DNA from 3 places in the Micromonospora sp. DT15 genome. Region 1 is predicted to be linked to each of the others. Evidence: riboswitches for the same ligand, from Rfam matches in the RefSeq annotation. Region 1 holds a riboswitch; each other region holds the start of a gene.
The links. A riboswitch is a leader RNA that binds a small molecule or an ion and turns the genes downstream of it on or off. The one in region 1 is predicted to bind cobalamin.
Positions count from the first base shown of each region.

Region 2: linked by a shared signal. The riboswitch ahead of cobN (cobaltochelatase subunit CobN) and the one ahead of ACLQ3F_RS09610 (acyl-CoA thioesterase) in region 1 are both predicted to bind cobalamin.
Region 3: linked by a shared signal. The riboswitch ahead of ACLQ3F_RS30520 (ribonucleoside-diphosphate reductase subunit alpha) and the one ahead of ACLQ3F_RS09610 (acyl-CoA thioesterase) in region 1 are both predicted to bind cobalamin.

Region 1 is NZ_JBNCKJ010000003.1:446,216-450,421, forward strand. Features, by position in the region: gene ACLQ3F_RS09605 (copper resistance protein CopC) at 1-2,055, opposite strand, end outside; cobalamin riboswitch at 2,177-2,393, shown strand; gene ACLQ3F_RS09610 (acyl-CoA thioesterase) at 2,590-3,036, shown strand; gene ACLQ3F_RS09615 (hypothetical protein) at 3,064-3,411, shown strand; gene ACLQ3F_RS09620 (helix-turn-helix domain-containing protein) at 3,637-4,206, shown strand, end outside.
Region 2 is NZ_JBNCKJ010000002.1:578,407-582,612, forward strand. Features, by position in the region: gene cobN (cobaltochelatase subunit CobN) at 1-1,669, opposite strand, end outside; cobalamin riboswitch at 1,960-2,136, opposite strand; gene ACLQ3F_RS06845 (MBL fold metallo-hydrolase) at 2,453-3,169, shown strand; gene ACLQ3F_RS06850 (hypothetical protein) at 3,182-3,517, opposite strand; gene ACLQ3F_RS06855 (RNA polymerase sigma factor) at 3,638-4,206, shown strand, end outside.
Region 3 is NZ_JBNCKJ010000018.1:112,532-116,737, reverse strand. Features, by position in the region: gene ACLQ3F_RS30520 (ribonucleoside-diphosphate reductase subunit alpha) at 1-1,810, opposite strand, end outside; cobalamin riboswitch at 2,004-2,219, opposite strand; gene ACLQ3F_RS30515 (enolase C-terminal domain-like protein) at 2,652-4,049, shown strand; gene ACLQ3F_RS30510 (FadR/GntR family transcriptional regulator) at 4,057-4,206, shown strand, end outside.

The DNA.
Region 1 (4,206 bases):
GAAGAAGGCCCGGTACCGGCCTGAACTCGGCGCGGTCAGCCAGAACTTCACAGTCCGGTCGACCAGCTCCGGCTCGGGGTGCACGTGCACGTAGCCGAGGTCACCCTCACGAACCACCACCAGGTGCCCGTACGCGGCAAGGTATCGCTCCAGCTGCGCGGGCGTGGCCGTGTCGGCGCTGGCGACCTGGAAGTGGATCGGCGCCGTCACCCCCGCCGTCGGGGTGCCGGTCATCGACACCGTGTACGGGCCAGCCGTCGCCTGCGTCTGTGCCGGCGGCAGCGCGGTCGGGGTGTGCGCGCCGGGCACTGTGTGGTCGACGCCCAGCACGAGCGGCAGCGGCGTGCCGTTGGCAGCGGTGACGGAGAAGTCGGCGTAGACGCGGTAGCCGCCGGGTCGGGCCAGCGTCATGGGGACGCTCCAGGTGCCGTCGGGTGCCATCGTCGGGTGCAGGTGCTGGTAACCGCTCAGGTCACGGCCCACGACGATCATGTGCAACGGCTTGTCGTGGACGACCGCGAAGCGGGTCGCCGGCTGCCGGTCGGTGCCGACGATGCGGAAGCGGTAGTCGGCGCGTACCCCGGCGGGTTGGGTTCGTTCCAGCGGTTGCAGCGTGTACCCGCCGGCGCTGACGGTCGTCCCGGTGGCAAGCGTCTCGCCCGTTACGCCGTCGCCCCGGTGCGTGTGCGGTCCGGTGCCCGCCGGGTGTTGGTGTCCGTCGGCCGCGGACCCTGCCGGGCCGGAGTCGGGCGGACCGCCCGCCGGTTGCCGGGCGGTGTTGGCGGCCGGGCCCTCGTTGCCGCTAATGCGCGCCAATCCGAACCCGCCGAGCAGGGCCAGCACCAGGGTACCGACGAACAGTGCCAGGCTGGTGTTGCTCAGCCGGGACCCGGGCGTCGCCGTGGCGAAATCCGGGTCAGGCGATGCCCCGGAGTCGACGGGCGGTCGACTGTCCGTCGTGGCGAGGGCTTTCGCGTCCTCATCGGTCGGAGGTGGATCGACAGCGACGCCGGTCCGGGCCACGACGACGGCGGTGTCCTTACGCGCGGCCGGCACGGCGTTGGGTCGCCGCTTACCGTCCGAGGTCTGCGTACCGCTGCCGGTCGCCGCGACGGTCCTGTCTGCGTCGGTCCTGCCACCGGCCGCTCTGCCGCCGCCAGTCTTGGCAACGGCGGGCTTGCTACCGGCGCCCTTGGCACCGGCGGCCTTGGCGCTGGCGGTCCTGGTGCCGGCGGTCCTGGTCGCGGGACGGGTGCCGGTGCCGCGTCGAGCGGATGTCGCCGACGCGGTACGGCCCCGGCCGGCGGGCCTGCCGGTGGGGGTCGTCCGCCGACGCCAGACGACGAATCCGGCCGCCGCCGCCACGGCGACCACCGCCAGGCCGACCCACGCGACCGCTCCGGGGCCGCTCTCGTCAGTCGATCCGTTCGGCGCAGCCGCTGCCGCGGACGGTGGAACCGCCGTCTCGGCCGCGACTGTCGGCACCGCCGACGCCTGCCCGGACGATCCGTGTTGCTCGGCGGTGGCCAACAGCGCCGGATCTGGCTGGGTCGACGGCGGGCTCCACCCCTTGGGCGCCGCCGTCACCGGCCCGTCGTAGCGGAAGGTCAAGGTGCCGCGTACGGGGTCGCCGTCCGAGGCGACCGACAGGTAGCTCACCGAGTACTGGCCCTTGGCCGGCAGGTGCGCGACCGCCACCGTCGCGGGAAACCCGGTCGTGTACTCGCGTGGCTCGAACTGGCCGTTGACCAGGAAGTACTCGCGCACCGGCTTGTCCAGCGGCTTCGGTTCCCCGTACGACCAGCCATTGTCGACCCGGATGCCACCCGGCGCGGTGATCGTAAAGAACGCGTTGGCAGCGGCCTTCTCGGTGAAGAACAGCTGCACCGACGTCAACGGCTCGCGCACGGTTGCGCCGCTCGCCGGTGTGGACATCGCGAGGGTCCCGTGAGCTGCGGCGGGCTGGGCGGACGCGAGGAGAGCGACCGCCGAGGCGAGGAGGAGCGCGAGGAGGCCCGAGACCACCCGCCCAGGAATCTGAGGGTGACGACGCATCTGAATATCCTCACTGGGCGGAGACTTTTTACAAGAGGTGACGAACTTTTTCCTCACATGGCTAAAGCCGAACACCTCCCGGGTGGTCGGCCGGGCTGAGGGGCCATCGCTCCTGGCCAGCTATGCTCCCGGTGGCGCTGGTTCGCCCGGTCACGAGGTGGCTGGGCGTCGTAAGAGGGAACCCGGTGGGAATCCGGGGCTGCCCCGCAGCGGTGAGTGGGAACGACCGCCGTCATCAGCACTGGGCCAGTGGCCTGGGAAGCGACGGCCAGTAGGGGACCGGCGTGGAGCCGGTCGGGCCCGCGAGTCCGAAGACCTGCCAGTGCTGCGTACACAACCGTGTGCGCTGCCGTCGGCCTCGCGGGTGGGCTGAGCGGGTGACGTGCCGGGGCGGTGTGCGCCGGTGTGTCCTCGTCAGTGTGTGTCCGTGTTCCGGCGGTGTGGTTTCCCGAGGGACGGACTACCGCTGTGCACGACACGACCACGATCGCCGGCCGAGCGCCGTCGGCGTCGCACCTGACCCTGTCGCAGATCATGGACCAGCACCACACCAACCTGATGGGTACGGTGCATGGCGGCCGGATCCTCAACCTCATCGACTCGGTGGCCGGGGTGGTCGCCGCCCGCCATTCCGACGGGCCGGCGGTGACCGCCGCGATCGACGAGACCGCGTTTCTGCGCGCGGTGCGGGTCGGTGACGTCGTGCACGTCGACGCCCGGATCACCTGGGCCGGTCGCAGCTCGATGGAGGTGGCGGTCAAGGTGACCGCCGACCGGTGGGACCGGGCGGTGCCGCCCACCGACGTGGCCACCGCTCACCTGGTCATGGTCGCCATCGACGACGACGGCCAGCCTCGTACTGTGCCGCCGCTGCTACCCGAGACCGATGGTGACCGGCGGCGGTACCGGGAGGCGGAGATCCGTCGCAAGCACCGGCTGGCGCTGCGGCGCGCGCTGCTCGACGGTGCCGAAGACGACTGACCCGTACGCGGTGTGCCCGTCGCGGAGGTGACCGACTTCGAGCGGGGGACGAGGTGTACGGGGCTGTGCGGGGGCGTCGGCAACCTCCAGGGCTCGCTGGCCGAGTACGCCGCCGTGGACGCCCGACTGCTGGCCCGCAAGCCGAAGGCACTCTCGATGCGGGAGGCCGCCGCGTTGCCCTTGGCGGCGGTCACCTCTTGGGAGGGGCTGGTCGACCGGGCCGGAGTCCGCGCCGGGCAGAAGGTCCTGGTGCACGGCGGTGCCGGCGGTGTCGGGTACGTGGGCGTGCAGCTTGCCCAGGCGCGCGGCGCCGAGGCGTACGCCACGGGCGGGCCGGCGAGCATGCGGGTGATCGAGAGCCTGGGCGCCGGGTAACACAGCACAGCGAGGCTCCCGGTTGGGGCATCGGATCTTGGCCGACTGCTGTCTTACCGGGAGCCTCGTCCTATGTCGACACACGCTGCCTGCCACCCATCGCGACCAGGCCCATCACGATGAAAAGCCCTCAATGCCTGACCCGCACCATAACCTCGCAACGCCGCTATATCGACGCCAAGCTATCGTTATCTGACCCCTGCAGCGACAGCGCGAAGGTGAGTCATGGACGTAGTCAGCACCACCGAGGTCCCGGTTGAAGACGGGTTCGCCTTCTGGCGCGAGGTAAACTCGAAGCTCTGGGTGCCCTACGATTTACGCTGTGAATCGCAGTGGGAGCCCGGATTTCGGGCTCAGGTCGGAATCAGCGAGTTCGGTCCCGTGCAGGCGACATTAATGACCACGATGCCGCACTCGGTCCACCGCACTCCCAAGCTCATTCGGCAGGCCGATCCCGAGGTGTTCAAGCTGGGTTGCCTTGTGCGCGGTGGCGGCATGATCACGCAAGACGGCCAGCGCACAGATTTCGGCGTGGGGGACCTGATACTGTATGACACCTCCCGGCCCTACCTGGCCGAATTCACCCCGGATGAGCCAGTTAGTCAGCTGCTGCTCCTGCGCTTCCCGCGCTTTTTACTGCCGTTGCCCCCTTGGGAGTTGCGGCGCCTGAGCGCAGTTCGCATCCCTGGCACCCAAGGCATCGGCGCGTTATCTTCACAATTCCTGCTGCACCTTGCCCGGCACATGGACGAACTCAGTCCGTTGGACGCCGCCCGGCTGTCCACCCTCACCATT
Region 2 (4,206 bases), on a different contig from region 1:
GGGTGCCCTCGCCGGGGTCGTTGACGATGAACGGGTACACCAGCGGCAGGTCGCCGAGGACCGCGTCGGGCGCGCAGTCGGCGGCCAGGCCGAGGCCCTTGCCGGGCAGCCACTCCAGGGTGCCGTGCTTGCCCAGGTGCACCACGGCGTCCGCGCCGAAGCCGCCGTCCGCGACCGGCGCGGTCAGCCAGCGGTACGCGGCCAGGTAGTGGTGACTCGGCGGCAGGTCCGGGTCGTGGTAGATGGCGATCGGGTTCTCCCCGAAGCCGCGGGGCGGCTGGATCAGCAGCACCACGTTGCCGAAGCGCAGCCCGGCGAGCACGATGTCCCCGCCCTCGGTGTACAGCTCGCCCGGCGGCTCACCCCAGTGCTCCCGCATCCGCTCGCGCAGCTCGGCCGGCACCTGGTCGAACCACCGCTGGTACGTCTGCCCCGATATCCGGGCCTCGGCCGCTGCCAACTGCTCCGGGGTGAGCCACTCCACGTCGTGACCGCCGGCGGCGATCAGCGCGTGGATCAGCGCGTCGCCGTCGTCGGGCGGCGGCGCGTCACCCAGGTCGTAGCCGGCCTCGGCCAACGCGGCGAACAGCCGGACCGCCGACGCCGGGGTGTCCAACCCGACGGCGTTGCCGACCCGGGAGTGCTTGGTGGGGTACGAACTGAGCACCACGGCGATGCGCTTGTCGGCGTGCGGCACGTACCGCAGCCGGGCGTGGCGTACCGCGATCCCGGCGACCCGGGCGGCCCGCTCGGGATCGGTTGCGTAGATCGAGAGCCCGTCCGCGTCGATCTGCTTGAACGAGAACGGCACTGTGACGATCCGGCCGTCGAACTCGGGGATGGCCACCTGCATGGCGGCGTCCAACGGGGACAGGCCGGCGTCGCTGTCGGCCCACTGCGCGCGGGTGCTGGTGAGGCAGAGCGCCTGGACGACCGGCACGTCCAGGGCGGCCAGGGCGCCGACGTCCCAGGCGTCCTCGTCGCCGCCACCGGAGGCGTCGGCGGCGACCGCGCCGCCGGCCGCGAGCACTGTGACCAGCAGCGCGTCACAGCGGGCGAAGAGCCCGAGTGGTGCGGCGCCCGCGGTCAGCCCGCGCAGCGAGCCGCAGAAGATCGGCAGCGGGTTGCCGCCGGCCTGGCGGACCGCGTCCGCGAGCACGTCGACGAATCCGGTGTTGCCGGCGAGGGCGTGCGCCCGGTAGAAGACGATTCCCACTGTGGGCCGATTCGGGTCGGCGGGGTGGTCGCCGTGCACGCCGTACGCCGGGGTGGGCGCGGGTGCGGCGAACCCCTCGCCGGTGAGCAGCACCGTGTCGGAGAGGAACCGGGCCAACTGTCCGAGGTTGTCCGGGCCGCCCTCCACGAGGTACGCCAACGACTGGGTGACGACCCCGGACGGCACTGTGGAGATGGCCATCAGCTCCGCGTCGGGCAGCGCCTCACCGCCGAGCACGACAGTCGGCACGCCGGTGGCGAGCACCGCGGCAAGACCGTCCGGCCACGCCTGCCGACCGCCGAGCAGGCGTACGACGACGAGGGCGACCCCGTCGAGCAGGGCGGGCACCTCCTCGGCGGCGACTCGGGCGGGGTTGGCCAACCGGTAGTCGGCGCCGCTGGCGCGGGCGGCCAGCAGGTCGGTGTCGGCGGTGGACAGCAGCAGGATGCGCACGGCAGGCTCCGGAAAGTGACGTCGGCGCGTTCGCCGAGGCGATCGGGCGACGAAGGATGGGCGCGGGGTTGAGCAGGCACCGCGACCCGGGCGACTCACCGACGCGGGGCCGGCGGCGACGGGTGGCGCGGTGTCGAACTCAGCGGTGAACGGCGCGGGAGCGTGCGGATGCCGGCGCGGCGGCGCGGCCGGGTCGGGGCGCGGCGGGGCGTCCGCCGCTCGGCTCACGACGGTGATCGTCGGTGACAGAGACGCCGTGCGTCATCGGGTCCTCCTCGGGTGTCCACGCCCTGGGGTACATCCCGACGGCCGAAGTATCCTGGCTTCCGGATCGACGCTCTCCCCCGGCCTTCCAACCGCAGACACACGGCCGTGACTCACGAGGGGGGATCGCTCCCCGGTGACAGTGGCGGGACCGCGTCGGATTCGCACCGACTTCCTTCACTGCCGTCAGGCCGCGAATGCTGCCACACCCCTCCGCCGCCGGTCAACGCCGCCCCGGCCCCGCCAGGCGGACACCAACCATCGAAGCTTGGCGATCGACGCAGGCGGGGCTCCGCACCACGCGACGCCACAGATCAATGTGCGCCGCCCTTTGCTCTGCTTACCTATCTGCACCAGACACGGAGCGTCACCGGTGCAGATAGGTAAGCAGAGCAAAGGGCGGTCTAAGGCGTCGTGGCCTGCGCCGATCGTCCGGCGGGACGGTGCCCTGCGGTGCGCTGACCTAGGATCGGCGACACCACGCCCGTGATCCGCGATCAATCTCGGAGATCGATTACCATGGTCGCTCCGCAGTTCCACCACCTGGCGGGTCGTGTCTGGATCTGTCCGGGCGACTCCGAGCCCGAGGCGGTCCAGGCCGGCGTCGCCGTCGTGGCCGACGATCGCGGCAGTGTGATGATCGACGCCGGGCAGAGCCCCGCGCATGCCCGCGGCATCCAGGCCGCGCTCGCCGCAGCCGGACTTCCGAAGCCACGCTGGCTCGTCTACACCCACCACCACTGGGACCATGTCTGGGGAGCCTGCGCCTGGCCCGGCGTGGAGATCGTCGGGCATGAGACGGCTGTGCCGCTGCTGCGCGCCGAAGCCGCACAGCCGTGGAGCCACCACTATCTGGACGAGCGGGTACGCGCCGACCCTCGTCTCGGCCCGAGCTTCCGGGGGCGGGCACGCGCGATGGACTCCTGGGAGGATTTCGCGATCCTGCCACCAACCCGGACGTTCACCGATGTCGACGAGTTGCCAGTGGGCGTCGAGCTACGACACGTCGGAGGCGCGCACGCGCCGGACTCGACAATTGTGCTGGTGCCGGACTCGGGCGTCATGCTGCTGGGCGACTGCTTCTACCCGCCGCCCGCGCACCTGCGCCAGCCGGAGGATGGCCTCGATCTCGACCTGATCCGGCGACTACTCGACGGTGACTACCACTGGTACGTCTCCAGCCACGCGGAGCCGGTGACGTTCGAGCAGGCCCGCACGGCCGTGGACGACGCCTGAGCCCGGCGGCCCTCAGCGGGCGTGGCGTTCCGGGTGTGCCCGGCTCCAGGTCCGCATCCGTTCCGGGTAGCCGGTGCGCCCGGCCTCGTACAGCGGCACCGCGTGCTTGCGGGCAATCGCCCCCGCCGCCCTGGGCGTACCGGTGCGCCGGCGGATCCACTCACCGTCGTGGGCGATCGCCACCACCGTGGTGTCCGTCGCCGTGGTCTCCGGCTCCAGGTAGAACTCCACGCCTCGCCGGCTGGCGACGAACGCCTCCAGCGCCGCGAGGTCCTCGCGGGTCGCCTCCCGGTCCAGCTTCGTCGGGGTCGCCTCGGCACCCCGTGACCGGCGACTGAACCAGCTCATGACCAGCCCCTCTCCTCGACAACTCTCCCAGTGCACCACCAAATCCTGGCAATACGCTGCACGGCGGATGGGAGCAACCTGACCCACGCCGGGTGGAACCCGCGGCGGGTTGGCGGTGTCATGAGTGTGATCCGAACGGAGGCTCCCCTGGACGACGAGACGCTCGTCACCCGCGCTCGGGCAGGTGACCTGGAGGCGTACGACCTCCTGGTCGCCCGGCACACCGCGTCCGCGTACCGGACAGCGGTGCTGCTCGGCGCGGGCTCGGACTCCGAGGACGTCATCCAGGAGGCGTTTGTGAAGGCGTACCGGAAGCTGTCCCGTTACCGGGGTGACGCGTCCTTCCGGTCGTGGCTGCTCGCGATCGTCGCGAACGAGACCCGCAACCTGCACCGCTCCCGTGGCCGGCGCGACGGGCTCGTCCTGCGGGCGGCGGCAGCGGACCCGAGGTCTGAGATCGCCGAGGACGACGCGGTCGCCGCGGTCCTCGCCGGGGAGCGCCGGAGGTCGCTGGTGCAGGCGCTGCGGCAACTGCCAACACGGGACCGCGAGGTCATCGTCTGCCGGTTCTTCCTCGACCTCACCGAGGAGGAGACGGTGTCGGCTCTGGGCTGGCCCCGGGGCACAGTGAAGTCGCGTACGTCCCGGGCGCTGGCGAAGCTCCGCGGCCTGCTCGACAGTGCGGAGGT
Region 3 (4,206 bases), on a different contig from region 1:
TCGAGGCGATGGTGGCGGTCGGCGCGACCGCCACCAGCAGCGAGTTGCGCAGCCCGTACGCCTCGACCCGCTCGCGCAGCGCGTCCCACCGCGCGGTCTGCGTACCCTCGACACCCCACAGGTCGGGCTGGAGCTGGCCTCGCGCGGCCCGGGTCTGCGGGTACGCCGGATGGGCGCCGAAGTCGCGCGCCAGGTCGGCGGAGGTCTCCAGCGCGGTCAGGTACAGCTCCTCGCTGATCCGGGTGGACAGCTCGCGGGCGGCCGGCGAGTCGAACGGCAGCCGCAGCGCGAAGAAGGCGTCCTGAAGGCCCATCAGCCCGAGCCCGACGGGCCGCCAGCGGGGGTTGCTCGCCGCCGCCTGCGCGGTCGGGTAGTAGTTGATGTCGATGACTCGGTCGAGGAAGGTCACAGCGGTCCGCACCGTGGCGCGCAGCCGCTCCCAGTCGATGCCGTCGGCGGTGAGGTGGGCGGCGAGGTTCACCGAGCCGAGGTTGCACACGGCCGTCTCGGCGTCACTGGACACCTCGACGATCTCGGTGCAGAGGTTGGACAGGTGCACCACGTCGCCCGGCTCGGCGGTCTGGTTGCAGAGCCGGTTCGACGCGTCCTTGAAGGTCATCCAGCCGTTGCCGGTCTGGGCGAGGGTCCGCATCATCTTCCCGTACAGCTCCCGGGCCGGGACCTGCCGCACGTAGCGGCCCTGCGCCTCGGCCTGCCGGTACGCGGCGTCGAACCGCTCCCCCCACAGGTCGGGCAGCTCGGGCACCTCCTGCGGGTCGAACAGCGACCACAGCTCGTCGGCCTCGACCCGGCGCATGAACTCGTCCGGCACCCAGTTGGCCAGGTTCAGGTTGTGGGTGCGGCGGGCGTCCTCGCCGGTGTTGTCCCGCAGTTGCAGGAACTCCTCGATGTCCGGGTGCCACGGCTCCAGGTAGACGCAGGCAGCGCCCTTGCGTCGGCCACCCTGGTTGACCGCGGCGACGCTCGCGTCCAGCGTGCGCAGCCACGGCACGATCCCGTTGGACTGCCCGTTCGTGCCCCGGATCAGCGCGCCCCGGGAGCGGACCCGGGAGTACGCGATGCCGATGCCCCCGGCGAACTTGGACAGGTTGGCGACCTGGGCGTACCGGGCGTAGATCGAGTCCAGCTCGTCGAGCGGGGAGTCGACCAGGTAGCAGGAGGACATCTGAGTGTGCCGGGTGCCGGAGTTGAACAAGGTCGGTGAGCTGGGCAGGTAGGCCAGGCTGGACATCAGCCGGTAGAAGTCGACCGCCTCGTCCGCCGTCCGGGAGAGGCCGCAGGCCACCCGCAGCAGCCAGTACTGCGGCGTCTCCAGCACCAGTCGGCTGGTGGGGTGGCGCAACAGGTAGCGGTCGTACACAGTGCGCAGGCCGAAATACTCGAACCGGCGGTCGCCGTCCGGGTCGATGGCGTGGTCGAGTGTCGCGGCGTGTGTGGCGACGAACGCTGCGGTGTCGTCACCGATCAGGCCCTCGGCGTGGCCGACCCGGATCGCCGCGCTGAACGAGGTGATGCCCTGTCGCCGCACCTCCTTGTCGACGTAGCCGGCCAGCAGCCGCGCGGCCAGACGCGAGTACTGCGGCTCCTCACCGATCATCTCGGCCGCGGTCTGGATGGACAGCCGGTCGAGTTCGGCAGTGGTCGCGCCGTCGTAGAGGCCGCTGATGGTGCGGGTGGCCACCCGCAACGGGTCGACGTCGGTCAGGTCGTCGGCCCACCGCTCGACCGCCCGGACGATCTTGTTCACGTCCACGGGTTCGGTGCCGCCGTCGCGCTTGCGGACCTGCATCGGCGTCCGCCGCACTGTCGCGTCGCCGCTGGCCGGGACTACCTCGGTGACTGTCACCACTCGCTCCTCGGAGTTCGAGACCTGGTGGCCCGGACGCGAGGAGACAGACACCGACGGACGCCACGCCGGCACCGGCGTGGGTCAGGTGGCGTCAGCCGTCCCACGCGGCCTCGGACCGCCGCCCACCCGGGTGCGGGTACGCGGCGCGCTGGCAGGTCTTCGGACTCGCGGGCACGACCGGGCTCGCCGGTCTCCTACTGGCCGTCGCTTCCCAGGCCGATGGTGGCCCAGTGCTGATGACGGCTGTCGTTCCCACTCACCGCTGCGGGACAGTCCCGGATTTCCACCGGGTTCCCTGTTGCCTCGACCGCACCGGATGAGCGGCCGAACCAGCTGCGCTCGACACCATATATAGGGACGCAGCCGTTGTCACACCCCACATGTCGGTCTCGGGCGTGTCGAAGGCGATGCGGTGACCACCGTCACCGACCCCCGGGAGCACACTGCGGCCGACCGACGCCGGGCACCGGAGACGAGGCTCCGCGCACGGGTGTCGACATTCGACAAAGATTTGACGTATCGAGGCCACAGCACTGGAGACCAGGCCCATACGTCGTCGTCGATACCTCGCGACGAGCCGGAACATCCAACCACCAGGGTCCGCCGCGCGCGTCACCTTCGCCCGCCAACCGGCATGATCAGAGTCAAGGCGGCGCGACCCGAGAGGGCAAACATCATATGTCTGCACGCCCGAGGTGATCGACAACGTTGACGCGCCGGAGCGGCCCTCCGTATACTCCCAGTGATCATCTGATCTTTAGCCTAGCCGGGCGAGGAGCGCATGCCGCAGATCACTGCCGTCACCGTCGAAGACGTCCGCTTCCCCACCTCCCTGACCGCTGACGGGTCAGACGCCATGAACAAGGACGGCGACTACTCGGCGGCCTACGTCGTCCTGCACACCGACGGCGTCGACGGCGTGGGCGCGCCCCTCGCGGGGCACGGCCTGACCTTCACCATCGGCCGAGGCAACGACATCGTCGCGGCGGCGGCAGTCCACCAGGCACAGCTCCTCGTGGGCCAGGACGTGGCAACGATGGCAGCGGACATGGGCGCGGTCTACCGCCTGCTCACCTCCGACTCGCAACTGCGGTGGCTCGGCCCCGAGAAGGGCGTCGTCCACCTGTCCCTCGCCGCCGTGTTGAACGCGTCGTGGGACCTGGTCGCCCGGGTCGCCGACAAACCGCTGTGGCGGCTGCTCGTCGACATGACCCCCGAGCAACTCGTCGACATCGCGGACCTGCGCTACCTGTCCGACGCGCTGACCCGCGACGAGGCACTGGCCATCCTGCGGGCCAAGGAGAGCACGAAGGCCGCCCGCCTCGCCGAACTCGACCGGACCGGCTACCCCGCCTACACCACATCGGCGGGCTGGCTCGGCTACGGCGACGACAAGCTGCGCCGACTGTGCCAGGAGGCGGTCGACACCGGCTACGGCTACGTCAAGCTCAAGGTGGGCGCCAACCTCGACGACGACATCCGCCGATGCGCCATCGCACGGGAGATCCTCGGCCCGGATCGCAACCTGATGATCGACGCCAACCAGGTGTGGGACGTCGGTCAGGCCATCGAGTGGGTCACCGCCCTCGCCCGCTTCACGCCACTGTGGATCGAGGAGCCGACCAGCCCCGACGACATCCTGGGCCACGCGGCCGTCCGCCGTGCCGTCGCTCCGATCGGCGTCGCCACCGGCGAACACTGCCACAACCGGGTGATGTTCAAGCAGCTCTTCCAGGCCGAGGCCATCGACTTCTGCCAGCTCGACACCGGCAGGTTGGCCAGCATCAACGAGATCGTCGCCGTGCTGCTGCTCGCCGCGAAGTTCAACGTCCCGGTGTGCCCGCACGCCGGCGGTGTCGGGCTGTGCGAGATGGTCCAACACGTGTCCGTGCTCGACTACGTCGCGATCTCGGGGGACCTCACCAACCGGGTCACCGAGTTCGTCGACCACCTGCACGAGCACTTCACCGATCCCTGCATCATCCGCGACACCGGTTCCGGCAGCGGATACGTCCTGCCCAGCCAGCCCGGCTACTCCACCCGGATGCGTCAGGAGTCGGTGGCGCTCTACCGGTTCCCCGACGGCCACTACTGGGCGGCGACAGACCCGACTACCGTGTCATCTCCGGAGGCGGCGTACGTGATCGCGGGTGGGAAGGCCACCCCCGCCGGCCGTTAGGGGGGACATGTCACGCACCGACGAAGTGGTCAACGGCATCAAACGGATGATCCTCGAAGGGCAGTTCCGGCCCGGGGACCGGTTGCCCATCGAGAAGGACCTCGCCGAGCAGCTCGGTGTCTCGCGGGGTTCCCTGCGCGAGGGGATGTCGGCCCTG